One region of the Paraburkholderia sp. RL17-380-BIE-A genome, then DNA from elsewhere that is predicted to be linked to it. Evidence: riboswitches for the same ligand, from Rfam matches in the RefSeq annotation. Region 1 holds a riboswitch; the other holds the start of a gene.
The links. Region 1 has a riboswitch for glycine ahead of P0D68_RS15595 (D-amino acid dehydrogenase). Riboswitches for the same ligand answer to the same signal wherever they lie in the genome.
Positions count from the first base shown of each region.

Region 1 (7,735 bases):
GCAAGGCGCTTCTGTTCGGCCTTGACCGCCTCGAACGCGGACAGCGGCACGGCGTCGTCTTCGGCGCCTGGCTGCGCCAGCTCGCTCGCACTCACTTCGCCGCACAGCAAATGTGTCCAGCGGTTCTCGCGCTCGCCCGGCGTGCGCGCGAGTTTCACGACCCGTGGCGGGTCGTTGGCCGCGAGTTCGTCGAGAAACGCCTCGACCGACGAGATATCGGCAAAACCATGCAGACGCGCGCTATTGAGCCGCAATTCGGCGGCGGTTTGCGGGCCGCGCAGCAGCAAGGTGGTGAGCAGCGCCGCCGACTGGCTCGGCAAACCCAGCACGCGATTCATGTTGTGTTCGAAGCGCGGCACGCGGCTGCTGCTGCCCTCCATCACGAGGCTCAACCGTTTCAAGCCGTCGACGGCGGTCAGCACCTCGGCTTCGGTGGCGTTCATGACCGGCGCGCGGCCGGTCTTCTGATTGCAGCCCAAGGTCAGCGCGTTGAGCGAAAGCGGATAGCTGTCCGGCACCGTGTGCTGCTTTTCGACGAGCACGCCGAGTACGCGTCCTTCAAGCAGGGTCAACGCGCGGATCGAAGGGCGGGAAGAAGTGTCGGGAGTGGAATTCATGGATGATGTCGCGGCATGAGCCGCCGGGTCTCGTGGATGTTGCCTTACCGTTGCACAGCCGGGCGGCGCTTTCTGGTTGGTGGGCACTATGATAAACGGCCACGGCCGCGAAGGTGTACCCATCTCCGCCACGGCCGGGCGCGCGCGCGGCCGTCTGGCACGGGGCGTGCTGTCACAGAACATCCTTTGCTAATGGAGTCGATCAATGCCCCTACGCCGTCAACCGGTCCTGCGCCTGAGCGCCATTTCACTCGTGGTCGGCGCAGTCTGCCTGCTTGGCGCGTGCGCGCTCAGCCCGGCCGGCAAGAGCGGCAACGCGCACGTGCCCGAGCCCGCGAAGCCCGTGGACCTCAGCCGCTATCTCGGCCGATGGTATGAACTGGCGCGCTATGAAAACCGCTTTGAGCGCGATTGCGAAGCGGTCACCGCCGAGTACGCCACGCGCGACGACGGCCTGATCGACGTGGTCAACAGTTGCCACCAAGGCGCGGTGAACGGTCCGCTGGACGTCGCGAAGGGCCGCGCGAAGGTGGTCGCCGATTCGGGCAATGCCAAGTTGAAGGTGTCGTTCTTCGGCCCGTTCTTCTTCGGCGACTACTGGGTGCTGGATCACGCGGACGACTACAGCTGGTCGATCGTCGGCGAGCCGAGCGGACGTTATCTGTGGGTCCTGACGCGTGAGGCCACGCCCGCTGCGAGCGTGAAAGACGCGCTGATCGAGCGGGTTCGCGCGCTGGGTTACGACACGTCGATGCTGCGTATGACAAGGCACGAGTAAGTCGCGCTCATGACCGGCTAACCGACGGTTGGTCCGCGTCAGCCGGACCGACCCGATTTTTGTCATCATTGACCATTTTCCATATTCGGGATATTTTCTCTAATATGGAAACCCCACTCTCCGACGACAACGCCATCGACCGCCGTATCGCCCAGCGGCTGCGGGCGCTGCGCGCCGAGCGCAACTGGTCGCTCGACGATCTCGCGAAACTGAGCGGCGTGAGCCGCGCAACCCTCTCGCGCCTCGAAAACGCCGCTGTCAGCCCCACGGCGAGCGTGCTCGGCAAACTCTGCGTGGCTTACGGCCTGCCCATGTCGCGCCTCATGCACATGGTCGAGGAGGACTTCGCGCCGCTCGTGCCGCGCGACGCCCAGCCGCTCTGGACCGACGCCAGCATCGGCTTCCGGCGGCGTTCCGTGTCGCCACCCGCGCAGGCGTTGAGCGGCGAGGCGCTGGAATGCGAACTTGACGCCGGCGTGCGCATTACCTACGACGCGTCGCCGCGGCCCGGCCTCGAACATCATCTGATCCTGCTCGACGGGCAGTTGCAGATCACCGTGGACGGCCAGCGCCACGACCTGCAACCCGGCGACTGCCTGCGCTACCAACTGTTCGGCCCCAGCGCTTTCGTGACGCCCGCGCACAGCGCGGCCCGCTATATTCTGTTCATCGTGTGAGCCAGCATGAGCGCGACCACCCTCACCCCTTTCTCCGCCGACGACCTCGTGCGTCATCTCCCTGAACTCGGCGCGCTGCTGGGTGCGTGCGTGCATGACGGGGCCAGCGTCGGCTTCGTGATGCCGTGTGGCGCCGACGAGTGCGAAGCGTTCTGGCGCATCAAAGTGCTGCCTTCGTTGCGTGCCGGCGGCCTGGTGTTGCTAGTCGCGCGTCAGGGCGAAGCGATTGCGGGCACCGTGCAACTGGATTACGACACGATGCCGAATCAGCGGCATCGCGCCGAGGTGCGCAAACTGCTGGTCCATCCGGCGTTCCGCCGTCAGGGCATTGCGCGGGCGCTGATGACGGAACTCGAACGCCATGCGCATGGATTGCAGCGCAGCCTGCTCACGCTCGACACCCGCACCGGCGACCACGCCGAGCCGCTCTATACCGCACTGGGTTATCGGACAGCAGGTGTGATCCCGGGATACGCGCGTGGCACGCACACCCATGAGTTCGACTCGACCACCATCATGTACAAGGCGCTATGAGCGAAGCGCGGGCCCGGCCTGTGCGCCTCACGCGGTCTTCGAATATTTGAACGTGCCCTGCGCGCTGGCGATCAGCAGCTTGCCGTCCACCCACGCCTCGCTGCGCGAGGAAAAATCGAGCGGCCCGCGCGCTCCAGAAAACCCTTGGCGGTGACCAGTTCACCGAGTCCCTTGTCGAGATAGTTGGTGGTCAGCGACAGCGTGAACGCATGCCGCGCCGGGTCGCCGCTCGGCGCGAAGATTCCCGCATAACCCGCCGACGCATCGAGCAGCGTCGCGATCGCGCCGCCTTGCAGCACGCCCTGGCGATTGAGCTTGCTGGCATCGATCGGCATGACCAGTTCCGCGTAACCGTCGCGCCATTGCGTCAGGCGAACGCCGAGCGATTCGAGAAACGGGTTGTCGATGGGAAAGTCGGACATGAGCATGCCTTTGTGTTCGAGATGAAAAATGCAAGGCGCGCTCAACGGCGCGAATCGAGCGCAATGCGGACCGCAAGTCCGGCGAGCACGGTGCCCATCAACCAGCGCTGCAGCAGCAGCCACACCGGCCGCCCGGCGAGAAACACGGCAATCGAGCCCGCCATGCTCGCGATCAGCGCATTGACCGTTACGCTGATGACGATCTGCACGCAGCCGAGCGCGATCGACTGCGCGAGCACGCTGCCGTGCCCCGGCGAAATGAACTGCGGCAGCAGCGACAGGTACATCACCGCGATCTTCGGATTCGCGAGGTTGGTGACGAGTCCCATGGTGAAGAGCTTGCTGCGGCTGTCGTGCGGCAGGTCGCGCACCTGGAACGGCGAACGGCCGCCCGGTTTGACCGCTTGCCAGGCCAGATACAACAGATAGAGCGCGCCGCCGAAACGCAATGCGTCGTACGCGTAGGGCACCGTCAGCAGCAGCGCGGTAATGCCGAACGCCGCGCAGAACATATAGAACACATAGCCGAGCGCCACGCCGCCAAGAGAAACGAGGCCCGCGCGACGCCCCTGACAGAGCGATCGCGAGATCAGGTAGATCATGTTCGGCCCAGGCGTGAGCACCATGCCGAGCGAGACCAGACCGAAGGCGAGCAGCGTTGTGAGGGCGGGCACGGCATTCTCCTTGGCGAATGAAAGTCGGACAGTGCCGCCAAATATAGCCGATGCCGCCGATTTCAGCGTCGCGGCCGGCTTGAGAAATTCGCATTGGCGTATGAGCCGCATTCATGTTCAATTGCGGCGCTTCTGGCCACTTCTTGTGCGGTGACTCGCACGAAACACTTGCGGCGAATTATTTTGAACGGTATCGTCGAGCCGTTCTGCAATGCAGCGCGGGAGAGATCGTCAGAAATTCGGACGACGCCGACGGAGCAACCGCCCCGGAAACTCTCAGGCAAAAGGACCGCGCAGCAGGAACATCTGGAGAGCGGCGCACCGGCATACCGCGTGCGCCCACCGAAGGGGATTCTCCGCGCACGGCTCATCACTCATGACGGGCCGGCCGCCGCGGGGAAGAAACTCTCAGGTACATGGACAGATGGGGCATCGACGCCGGTTTCGACACGAAATCGACACCGGTGATGCTCAACTACTCTGGACCATGACATGTCACGAATCGCCATTATCGGCGCCGGCATTACCGGCGTCACGACCGCTCACGCCCTCGCCCAGCGCGGCCACCACGTCACCGTTTTCGAACGCCACCGCTATGCGGCGATGGAGACCTCGTTCGCCAACGGCGGGCAGTTGTCCGCCAGCAATGCCGAAGTCTGGAACAGCGCGGCCACCGTCATGAAGGGACTGCGCTGGATGCTCACGCGCGACGCCCCGCTGTTGCTCAATCCCACACCGACCTGGCACAAGTACTCGTGGATGGGCGAATTCCTGCGGCAGATTCCGCACTATCGGGCGAACACCGTCGAAACCGTGCGGCTCGCGATCGCCGCGCGCGAGCATCTGTTTTCGATTGCCGAGACCGAAGGCATCGACTTCGATCTCGAACGGCGCGGCATTCTGCATATCTACAAGACGCGCAAGGAATTCGACGCCGCCAGCAAGGTCAACGCATTGCTGCGCGAAGGCGGCCTCGAGCGCAGCCCGGTGACGGCGAGCGAGCTGCATGGCATTGAACCCACGTTGCACGGCGATTTTTACGGCGGATTCTTCACGCCGTCCGATTCGACCGGCGATATTCACAAGTTCACGCGCGGCCTTGCTCAGGCGTGCGTGCGGCACGGCGTCGAATTTCATTACGATGCCGAGATCACCTCGATCGAGCAGCCTGCCGAGGGCCGTTTTACACTGGCGGTCAATCTCGAAGGCGAATCGCAGCGCTTTGCGTTCGAACGGATCGTCGTCTGCGCCGGGGTGAAGAGCCGCGATTTTGCAGCCATGCTCGGCGACCACGTGAATATCTATCCGGTGAAAGGCTATTCGATCACCGTTTGTCTCGATGACGAAATCAGCCAGCAGCGCGCCCCCTGGGTGAGCCTGCTCGACGACAGCGCGAAGATCGTGACGAGCCGCCTGGGCGTGGATCGCTTTCGCGTGGCCGGCACGGCGGAGATCAACGGCTTCAACCGGGATATCCGTTCGGACCGGATTGCACCGCTAGTGGACTGGACGCGGCGGTATTTCCCTGAGGTATCGACCTCGCGCGTGATTCCGTGGGCGGGCTTGCGGCCGATGCTGCCGAGCATGCTGCCCAAGGTGGGCCGTGGAAAACGGCGTGGCGTGTTCTACAACACCGGGCACGGACATTTGGGCTGGACCTTGTCGGCCGCAACCGCGCAGGCACTCGCGGGCGCGATTCAGTAGGCGTGATGCGGCGGTTTCGCTAACGGCGGTGGCTCGCCATCACAGCCGTCGCCAGATTTGAACTCCCCGTGCTGCTGGAGTTTGGGCGGCGGCTGTGGCGCGAGACCGCAGCCGTCAGCCAATGGCAGATGCTCCATTTCTGCTAGTGTTCTTCCATCCGTGTTACTTCGGTGGAGAACCCATGCCGCACGCCCGCACCGCAAAAACCAAGGCACACAACACACGCCTGAGCGACGCACAGATCGCCATGGAAGCGACGCGGCGTCTCGCCTGGGACGCCGCGGTTCCCGACCATGCCGTGAAGGTCCAAGTCTCGCGCGGCCGTATCACGCTGCATGGCGAGTTGCAGCGCGACCAGCAACGCACCGCTGCACTCGAAGACGTGACGCGCCTGTTCGGTGTAACAGGCGTTCTGGATCACACTGTCATCAAGCCCGAATGAAGTCAGCCCTAGGTTGCCTGACGTAACAGCGCGCGGCAATGCCGCGCGATCTGCTTTTCCTCCTCGGTGTGAATCGCCTTCACCTTGCCCGCCGGATCGCCTTCGGTTAGTCCCATGAAAGCCAGTCCGTCGCAGACGCGCGTGCGAATCGCCTCGCTGTGCTCGCCAATGCCGCCGGTAAACACCAGCAAATCGATTCCGCCCAGCAACGCCGCATAGCCGCCGATCGTCTTGCGCACCGCAGTGCCAAAGGCATCGATCGCGAGCGACGCATTCGCATCGCCCGCCGCAGCGCGTTTTTCCAACGCCTGCATATCGCTCTCGCCATCCGCGTAGCCGGCAAGACCGCTTTCGCGATTGAGCAGCGTCTCCAACGCGCCGGCATCGAGCTTCTCCACGCGCATCAGATACAGCAGCACACCCGGGTCGAGATCGCCGCTGCGTGTGCCCATCGGCACGCCGCCGGTCGGCGTCAGGCCCATCGACGTATCGATCGACTGGCCGTCGCGCAACGCGCACACGCTCGAACCGTTGCCGAGATGCGCGAACACCGCGCGCGCCGGCAAGTCGGCGCCGAGCCGCGTCACCAGTGATTCATAAGACAGCCCGTGAAAACCGTAGCGCATCACGCCGGCCTCCACATAACGGCGCGGCAACGCGAGTTGTGCCGCGCGCGGCGGCAGCGTGGCGTGAAACGCCGTATCGAAACAGGCGAAATGCTGTGCATCGTCGAAAATTTTCTCGGCCTCGTCGATCAACGCAAGTGCCGGGGGAATGTGCAGCGGCGCAAAGTGCACGGCGTCCTGCAATTGACGCCGCACGTCGGCGCTAATCCGCTGATGCATGCGCAAATGCGGTCCGCCATGCACCACCCGATGCCCTACCGCCGAAGGCCGCGCATGATGCTGTTGCGCAAGCACCTGCGCGAGCTTTTGCAGCGCGTCGGTCTGCGATTCCAGTTCGTGCTCCTGCTGCAGCAGTACACGGCCGTCGGGCGCCTTGATCCGCAAACTGCCGTCGCTGCGTCCAATGCCCTCCGCGCTGCCTTCCAGCAGGAGCGATTCGTCGCCACCGGCGTACCTGAACAAGCCGAACTTCAGCGACGACGAACCGCTGTTCAACACCAGAATCGTTTGATCGTCAGCACGGTCTGGAGTGCGCATGGTCATGCCTCGCTTAGCCTTTCCACGTCCAGTTGCGGATCTCTTCCCGGTCGATGCCCTCAGCGTGCGCATACGCCAGATGTTCGATGATCTGGCCACGCAACCATTCCTTCGCATGGTCGCCGACACCGCGCAGTTTCGGCACGCGATCGATCACGTCGATCGCGAGCGAAAAGCGGTCGACCTGGTTGATGATCGCCAGTTCGAGCGGCGTGTTGATGTTGCCCTTCTCGTGATAACCATGCACATGCAGGTTGTCGTGGTTCGTGCGGTTATAAGTCAGCTTGTGAACCAGCGACGCATACGAGTGGAAATTGAAAATCACCGGTTTGGTCGCGGTAAACAACGAATCGAAATCGCGGTCGGACAAACCGTGCGGATGCGCGTGCTCCGGCATCAACCGGAACAGATCGACCACGTTGACAAAGCGGATCTTCAGGTCGGTGAACTGCTCCTTCAGAATCTGCACGGCGGCGAGCGCCTCCATGGTCGCGATGTCGCCCGCGCAGGCCATCACCACGTCGGGCTCGACGCCCTGATCCGTCGACGCCCAGTCCCAGATGCCGATACCCTTGGTGCAATGCGTGACCGCCGAGTCCATGTCGAGATACTGCAAATGCGGCTGCTTGTCCGCGACGATCACGTTGACGTAATCGCGCGAACGCAAGCAATGATCGGCGACGCTTAACAGGCAGTTCGCGTCAGGCGGCAGATAGATACGCAC
Region 1 covers NZ_JARESQ010000008.1:109,682-117,416, forward strand. Annotated here, with positions in the region: gene P0D68_RS15565 (YceH family protein) at 1-617, opposite strand, end outside; gene P0D68_RS15570 (lipocalin family protein) at 823-1,395, shown strand; gene P0D68_RS15575 (helix-turn-helix domain-containing protein) at 1,500-2,072, shown strand; gene P0D68_RS15580 (GNAT family N-acetyltransferase) at 2,079-2,606, shown strand; partial or broken gene P0D68_RS15585 (PaaI family thioesterase) at 2,634-3,028, opposite strand; gene P0D68_RS15590 (LysE family translocator) at 3,070-3,702, opposite strand; glycine riboswitch at 3,912-4,004, shown strand; gene P0D68_RS15595 (D-amino acid dehydrogenase) at 4,195-5,406, shown strand; gene P0D68_RS15600 (BON domain-containing protein) at 5,588-5,848, shown strand; gene P0D68_RS15605 (acetate/propionate family kinase) at 5,857-7,011, opposite strand; gene P0D68_RS15610 (phosphoketolase family protein) at 7,025-7,735, opposite strand, start outside.

Region 2 (7,735 bases), on a different contig from region 1:
CACGTCCGCGCCCCATTCGCCCGGCGGCGTGAGCACGGTCAGCGCGAGCAGGTCGGCGGCGACCACCACGTGGCCGCCGGCTGCGTGGATTGCCTCGGTGAGCGCGCGATAGTCGCGCACGTCGCCGTTCACGCCCGGGTATTGCAGCAGCACGCCGAACGCATTCGCGTTCGCCGCCTCCGCAGCCGGGCCCACTTTCACTTCGATCCCGACCGGCGTGGCACGAGTCTTCACCACTTCGATGGTTTGCGGCAGCACGTCGTCGGCCACGAAGAACACGTTCGACTTTGGCTTGCCGATGCGCTGCAGCAGCGTCATCGCTTCAGCGGCGGCGGTTGCTTCGTCGAGCAACGACGCATTCGAGATCGCCAGACCCGTCAGGTCGACGATCATCTGCTGGAAGTTCAGCAGCGCTTCCAGACGGCCTTGCGAGATTTCCGGCTGATACGGCGTGTACGCGGTGTACCACGCCGGATTTTCCAGTACGTTACGCAGGATCACCGTCGGCGTGTGCGCGTTGTAATAGCCCTGCCCGATATACGAGCGGAACACCTGGTTCTTGTCCGCGAGTTCACGCAGCGCGGCGAGCGCTTCGGCTTCGCTTTTCGGTTGCGCGAAGGGGCCGAGCGGCAGCGTTTCGGTGCGGCGGATCGTCTTCGGAATGACGGCGTCGATCAGCGCGGCGCGCGACGCGAAGCCGAGGGCTTCGAGCATCGCGTGCTGGTCGGCCGCATCCGGGCCGATGTGCCGTTCGGCGAAGGCGTCATGCACTTCGAGCGCGGCGAGCGAGAGAGGAGTGCGGTTCATCAGACGATCCGGGTGTTCGAGCTTCATGGGTGTTCCTGGCGGTGCGGCTATCTCTGCGCGAGGGACGCGCCGCACCAATCGGGTTAAACGTAAAGGTGAATCAGGCGCCGATCGACTTGCTGTACGCGTCGGCGTCGATCAGACGGTCTTGCGTGGCGTCCGCGGCCGGCTTGATCTTGAAGAGCCAGCTTTCGTACGGCGAGGTGTTGACCGAGTCCGGGGTGTCGGCGACAGCCGTGTTCGCTTCGATGATTTCGCCCGAGACCGGCGCGTAGATATCGGAAGCGGCCTTCACCGATTCGATCACGGCGACGGTGTCGCCGGCGGTCACGGTTTTGCCCAGTTCCTGGACTTCGAAGAAGACGATATCGCCGAGCGCTTCCTGCGCGTGGTCGGTGATGCCGACCGTCAGCGTGCCGTCCGCTTCGGTACGGACCCATTCGTGCGATTCGGTGTATTTCAGATCGGCCGGGATGCTCATCGGATGCTCCTATGCGGTGTGATTCGGTAATGACTTAAAGGGCCCCCAAACCTGTCGCTTCGCGCCAGGTTCCCCCGAGGGGGAACAAGAAAACTTGGGGCGGCCCGGCGTTTTCTTGTGAAGGTTTGCGCACGCGCCGGCTTGCTTAAACCGCGAGCACTTTGCCGTTGCGCACGAACGGCAGTTTTACCACGCTTGCGGGAACGTTCTTGTCACGAATTTGAACGTGAACGGTGTCGCCCGGCTGCACGCCTTTCGGCACGCGCGCAAAGGCGATCGATTCCTGCATGGTCGGGGAAAACGTGCCGCTGGTGATTTCGCCTTCGCCTTGCGGCGTGACGACTTTCTGATGAGCACGCAGCACGCCTGCTGCCTTGCCGTTGTCCTTCAGCAGGATCAGGCCGACGAACGCGGCCTGCGATCCGTCCGCTTCCAGCTTGCCCTTGCCGACGAAGTCGCGCGGCGAGCTGAGGTCGACCGTCCAGGCGAGGCCGGCGTCGAGCGGCGAGACGTTGTCGTCCATGTCCTGGCCGTACAGATTCATGCCGGCTTCGAGGCGCAGCGTGTCGCGCGCACCGAGTCCGGCCGGGCGCACGCCTTGCGCCTGCAGCGCGTTCCACAGCGCTTCGACGTGATCTGCGGGAACGATGATTTCGAAGCCGTCTTCGCCGGTATAGCCCGTGCGGGCTACGGTCAATTCGCCGAACGGCGTGTCTTCGATGCGGGCGGCGTTGAACGGCTTCAGCGCTTCGGTGGCGGCGCGCGCGGCCGGCACGGTTTGCCAGACTTTCTCGCGAGCATTCGGGCCTTGCACGGCGACGATCGCGTAGTCGCGGCGCGGCGTGATGGTCAGGCCGAAGCTGCCTTCGGCGTTGAGCTGGCCGAACCAGGCGATGTCTTTGTCGGCGGTGCCGGCGTTAACGACCACGCGGAAGTGATCTTCGCCGAAGTAATAGACGATCAGGTCGTCGATCACGCCGCCGTTCGGGTTCAGCAGACAGGAGTACAGCGCGCGGCCGGGCGTTTGCAGCTTGGCGACGTTATTGGCCAGCGCATATTCGAAGAAGGCGCGCACGCGCTCGCCGGTGAAATCGACGACGCACATGTGCGAGACGTCGAACATGCCGGCGTCGGTACGCACGGCGCGGTGTTCGTCGATTTGCGAGCCGTAGTTGACGGGCATGTCCCAGCCGCCAAAATCGACCATGCGGGCATTGAGCGCACGATGGGTGGCGTTGAGCGGGGTGTGTTTGAGTTCGGTCATGGGGCCTCGGGCATCTCGCGAAACAAAAAAGGCCATGCGGCGCTACGCCTCGCGGCCTTTTAGCTGCGAGCGATGCGTTGCATGGCCCCTCTGTCCTCGATACCTGAGAGATTGCGTTGCCGTGAGAATGTGAATTCGTCACGGTGAAACGCGCGCCCCTTCGGTGGGCAGCCTGCCAGATCCGCTCGATTTATAACGACGCAGACGGCTACTGCCGCTCTCCAGAGTGCGAAAAACCTGTGCGCTGAGCTTGATTCAACGCGGGTTCTTCGACGCGGTCGGTCCTTTTGCCTGAGAGTTTGCGGGTGTGCCCCTTCGGCGGCGCGGCCTGCGGTTTCCTGCGGCCAGCGCGCTCTCCCGACGCGTGCGGCGAATGTACGCGAGGGCCGGGGGCTTGTCAAATCTAGGCCCGCGAGCGGCACGGCGGTTGACGCGGCGTCTTGTCCTCGCCAAAAAAGCGCGGGACGCGATGCCCGCGCTTGCACTGCTTCGGCGCCTGAGCGCGCGATTATTCGCCGATGGCGTGTGCCGCGTTGTCCAGTTCCTGATTCAGCACGCGCTGTTCGTCGCTGGACAGGCCACCGCCGTGTTGCGCGGCCATGTCATGCGCTTCCTGACGGATCACATCGAGACGATGGTGCAGCGCGCCGCCTTGCGGAGGAGGGTAATAGCCCTGATTCACGCGATTGTCGATACGGCGGCTGAGATTCTCGATGCGGCCGTCGACCTGCCGCAGGCGCTGATCCGCGATCTGCTGCGGGTTGGGGCGCGGTGCCGGCGCGGGTTGAGGCGTCACCACACAGGCGGCGAGCGAACTGAGCAGGGCGCACGCGGCGAGCGCGCGGATAGTACGGGGCATGAACTCTCCGGAAGTCATAGTCGTTTTGTCTTGCTACTTGGGTAGCAACGGCTGACTGCCGGAGCGCGCTGACCGGCGGCGCGTTCTTATTTGTAACGTTATGTTCCTTTCGGGTCCGTCAGGATCGTGGCCCGCGCGGGAGGCGGCAAGTGCCATTTTAGGTACACAAGGCGTTTCGACGCGCGGGCAAACAGTTCAGCGAACGCGCTCGAACGGCAGCCGGACGCCTTCTTCCGAACTCCGGGCGGCGAGTTCGATAATTGTCATTACGTCCACAGCGTCCTGAGCGCTGACCGGGAACTTCACGCCGTTCTGGATGGCGTCGGCCACGGCGATATAGAAGCCAACGTAATCTCCATTACGCGTCGGCAGCTCGCGCTCGACTTCCTGATCGCCTTCCAGCACGCGCAGCAACCCGGCCGCATTGCCCGCGCCGAAGCCTTCGTCGCCGGGCCGCAGGCCGGCTTTCAATTGATCTTCCTGCGTGTCGAGCCCGGTTTTCACATAGCTGCCGCGCGTGCCGTGAATCGAGAAGCGCGGCGCGACCAGCGCGGTCAACGCGCTGGCATGCAACACCACTTCGAACTCACCGTAGCCGAGCTGGATATGCACGTAGTCAGGCGCGCTGGCATTGTCGCGATGCGTGCGCACGGTGGCCGACACGCTCTGCGGCGTGCCGAACAGGGCCAACGCCTGGTCGACCAGATGCGGCCCCAGGTCCAGCAGCAGACCGCCGCCTCGCGACGCTTCTTCACGCCAACGCTGTCGCACCTCCGGCCGGAAACGGTCGAAATGCGATTCGTATTGCGTGATCCGTCCCAATTCGCCGCTCGCGAGCAGGTCGCGCACGGTCAGAAAATCACCGTCCCAGCGACGGTTGTGAAACGGCATGAAGAGCTTGCAGCGGGCGAGTGCGATGTTGGCCAGCGTGCGGGCGTCGGCGGCATTCAGCGTGACCGGCTTGTCGACCACCACGTGTTTGCCCGCTTCCAGCGTGCGCCGCGCCAGTTCGAAGTGCGTGTCGTTCGGCGTGGCGATCACGACGCAGTCGATGTCGTCGAGCGCGAGCAGCGCGTCGAGGTCGGCCACCACCTTCGTGTGCGGATAGTCGGCGAGCGCGCGCTCGGGCTGGCTCGTGGCGATGGCCGCAACGCTCGCGCGGCCGCAGTGCGCGATTACCGGCGCGTGAAAGGTCGCGCCGGCGAAACCGTAACCCATCAATCCAATCTTCAGCGATGCGGACATGCGTGTCTTCCTGCAAAAACGGCGCGCCGCTTTGCCACCGTGGCGGCGGCGCGCAACACCGCAATTGTGGCATGTCCTGAAGGTGGATCGTCAGCGTCGTGGTGGTACTGGCGGCCGTCATGGGGCGCGGGCATCGGTTGCGTACATCCGTGTTAACATCGCTCCTCTTGCGCGTTTGCGAAGCGGGCCAGAACACCCTCCGCACCGTGCGGGGCGCCTGTTCCGGCACGGCGCCGCGCAGCATGCCCCCGGGCCTTCGGCCGGCGTTTCGCCACCGCGCCCTCAACCGCCGCTTTAACCGCATCACCCATCCACAGACGATGTCCGCAGGCCTGAACCCCGCTCAAAATGAAGCGGTCCGTTATCTCGACGGTCCGTGTCTCGTGCTCGCCGGCGCAGGCAGCGGCAAGACGCGCGTGATCACGCAGAAAATCGCGCATCTGATCGAGGCCAAGGGCTTCGAGCCGCGCCACATCGCCGCCGTCACGTTCACGAACAAGGCCGCGCTGGAAATGCGCGAGCGCGTGGGCAAGCTGCTCGAAGGCAAGACGCTCACCACGCCCGGCAAGGAAGGCCGCAAAGTGCCCGTCAATCAGTTGACGGTCTGCACCTTCCACTCGCTCGGCGTGCAGATTCTGCGGCAGGAAGCGGAACACGTCGGCCTGAAGCCGCAGTTCTCGATCATGGATTCGGACGACTGCTTCGGCATGATCCAGGAACAGGTCGGCTCGACGGACAAGGGTTTCATCCGCAAGATCCAGTCGATCATCTCGCTGTGGAAGAACGGCATGATCATGCCCGAGCAGGCGATTGCCATTGCCGCGAACGAGGACGAGCATCAGGCCGCGATTGTCTACCGCAATTACGTGGCGACGCTGCATGCCTATCAGGCAGTGGATTTCGACGATCTGATCCGCCTGCCCGCCGAACTGTTCGAGAAGAACGAACAGGTGCGCGACCGCTGGCAGAACAAGCTGCGCTATCTGCTGATCGACGAATATCAGGACACCAACGCCTGTCAGTACGAACTGGTGAAACTGCTGGCCGGCAAGCGCGCGGCGTTCACGGCGGTCGGCGACGACGATCAGGCTATCTACGGCTGGCGCGGCGCGACGCTCGAAAACCTCGGGCAGCTCAGCAAGGATTTTCCGAAGCTGCATCTGATCAAGCTGGAGCAGAACTATCGCTCGACGGTGCGCATTCTGACGGCCGCGAACAACGTGATCGCGAACAATCCAAAGCTGTTCGAAAAGAAGCTGTGGTCCGAACACGGCATGGGCGACACGATCACCGTCACGCCGTGCAACGACGAAGAACACGAGGCCGAGTCCGTGGTGTTTCGCCTGTCGGCGCACAAGTTCGAGCGCCGCGCGAATTTCCGCGACTACGCGATCCTGTATCGCGGCAATTTCCAGGCGCGCATCTTCGAACAGGTGTTGCGGCGTGAGCGGATTCCGTATGTGCTGTCCGGCGGCCAATCGTTCTTCGACAAGGCCGAGATCAAGGACATCTGCGCCTATCTGCGTCTGATCGCCAACGCGAACGACGACCCCGCGTTCATCCGCGCGATCACCACGCCGCGCCGCGGCGTCGGCAATACCACGCTCGAGGCGCTCGGCTCATTCGCGGGACAGGCCAAGGTGTCGCTGTTCGAAGCGGTGTACATGGGCGGCATCGAGGCGCGTCTGTCGCCGCGGCAGATCGAACCGATGCGCGTGTTCTGCGACTTCATGCAGCGCCTCACCGACCGCGCCGAGAAAGACGCCGCCGGCACGCTGCTCGACGAACTGATGGACGCCATCCACTACGAAGCCTATCTGTACGACGCGTTCGACGAACGTCAGGCGCAGTCCAAGTGGCAGAACGTGCTTGAGTTCATGGAGTGGCTGAAGCGCAAAGGCACCAAGGCTGAGCCGACGGGCGCCGCTGCCGACGAAGCCACCGGTTACGACACCGCCGACGGTCTCGGCGACACCGGCAAGAATCTGCTCGGTCTGATCCAGACCGTCGCGCTCATGTCGATGCTCGAAGGCCGCGAGGAAGATCCCGACGCGGTGCGGCTCTCAACGGTGCATGCGTCGAAGGGCCTGGAGTATCCGCACGTGTTTCTGGTCGGTGTCGAAGAAGGCATCATGCCGCATCGCGGCGGTCCCGACGACGAGCCGATCGACGACGCGCGCATCGAAGAAGAGCGCCGGCTGATGTACGTCGCGATCACGCGTGCGCAGCGCAGTTTGCATCTGAACTGGTGCAAGAAGCGCAAGCGCGCGCGAGAAACGGTGGTGTGCGAGCCGTCGCGCTTCATTCCCGAAATGCTGCTCGACGACGCTCCCCCGCCGACGCCCGAAGAAGCGCCGATGTCGCCGAAAGACCGGCTTGCCAGTTTGAAGGCGCTGTTGCAGAAGCCTTGAGCGAGTGTCGCGAATACCGAGGCAAGAGACGCGCGTTCAGCGCGCGTGAGTGAGTGTCGAAATCGGGCACCTGGGTAGCGCGCTTCAGCGATGGCCGATAAAAAAATCCCTGCACCGCGTCACCGCGGGCAGGGATTTTTTACGACCTGGCAGACGCCGTCGTTCGTCTTACTTCACCGCGCTGACCATGTAGTCGACGGCGGCCTTCACGTCCGCGTCCGAGGCATTCGAGCCGCCTTTCGCGGGCATCGCGCCCTTGCCGTGCAGCGCGTAGTTATAGACCGTGTCCATGGGTTCTTTCAGACGTGGCGCCCAGGCGTCCTTGTCGCCGTACTTCGGTGCGTTCAGTACGCCTGCCGCGTGACAGGCCTGACAGACTTGCTGATACAGCGCCTTGCCGGCTTGCGAGGCATCCGCGCTTTGCGTGCCGCCGGCCGCCGGTGCGGCCGCTTGCGGCACGCTGGCCATCGCGGCCATGGCCGCGGCGGCTTGGGCCGCGCCTGCGTCAGAAGCGCCGGCCGGAGCCGCGGCTGCTGCTGCTGCTGCACCGGATGCCGCCGCGGCGCCTGCCGCCGGCTGAGCCGGTTCAGGGAAGCTCGCGCCGGAGTTGTTCGCCATATAGGTGACAGCGCGTGCGATTTCGAAGTCGCTGTAGTCGTCCGGGCTGG
Region 2 covers NZ_JARESQ010000011.1:169,126-176,860, reverse strand. Annotated here, with positions in the region: gene gcvP (aminomethyl-transferring glycine dehydrogenase) at 1-834, opposite strand, end outside; gene gcvH (glycine cleavage system protein GcvH) at 908-1,288, opposite strand; gene gcvT (glycine cleavage system aminomethyltransferase GcvT) at 1,434-2,552, opposite strand; glycine riboswitch at 2,633-2,787, opposite strand; glycine riboswitch at 2,831-2,913, opposite strand; gene P0D68_RS20195 (YdgH/BhsA/McbA family protein) at 3,061-3,411, opposite strand; gene P0D68_RS20190 (oxidoreductase) at 3,607-4,656, opposite strand; gene P0D68_RS20185 (UvrD-helicase domain-containing protein) at 4,977-7,067, shown strand; gene P0D68_RS20180 (c-type cytochrome) at 7,236-7,735, opposite strand, start outside.
Region 2: another riboswitch for glycine. It lies ahead of gcvT (glycine cleavage system aminomethyltransferase GcvT); the one in region 1 lies ahead of P0D68_RS15595 (D-amino acid dehydrogenase).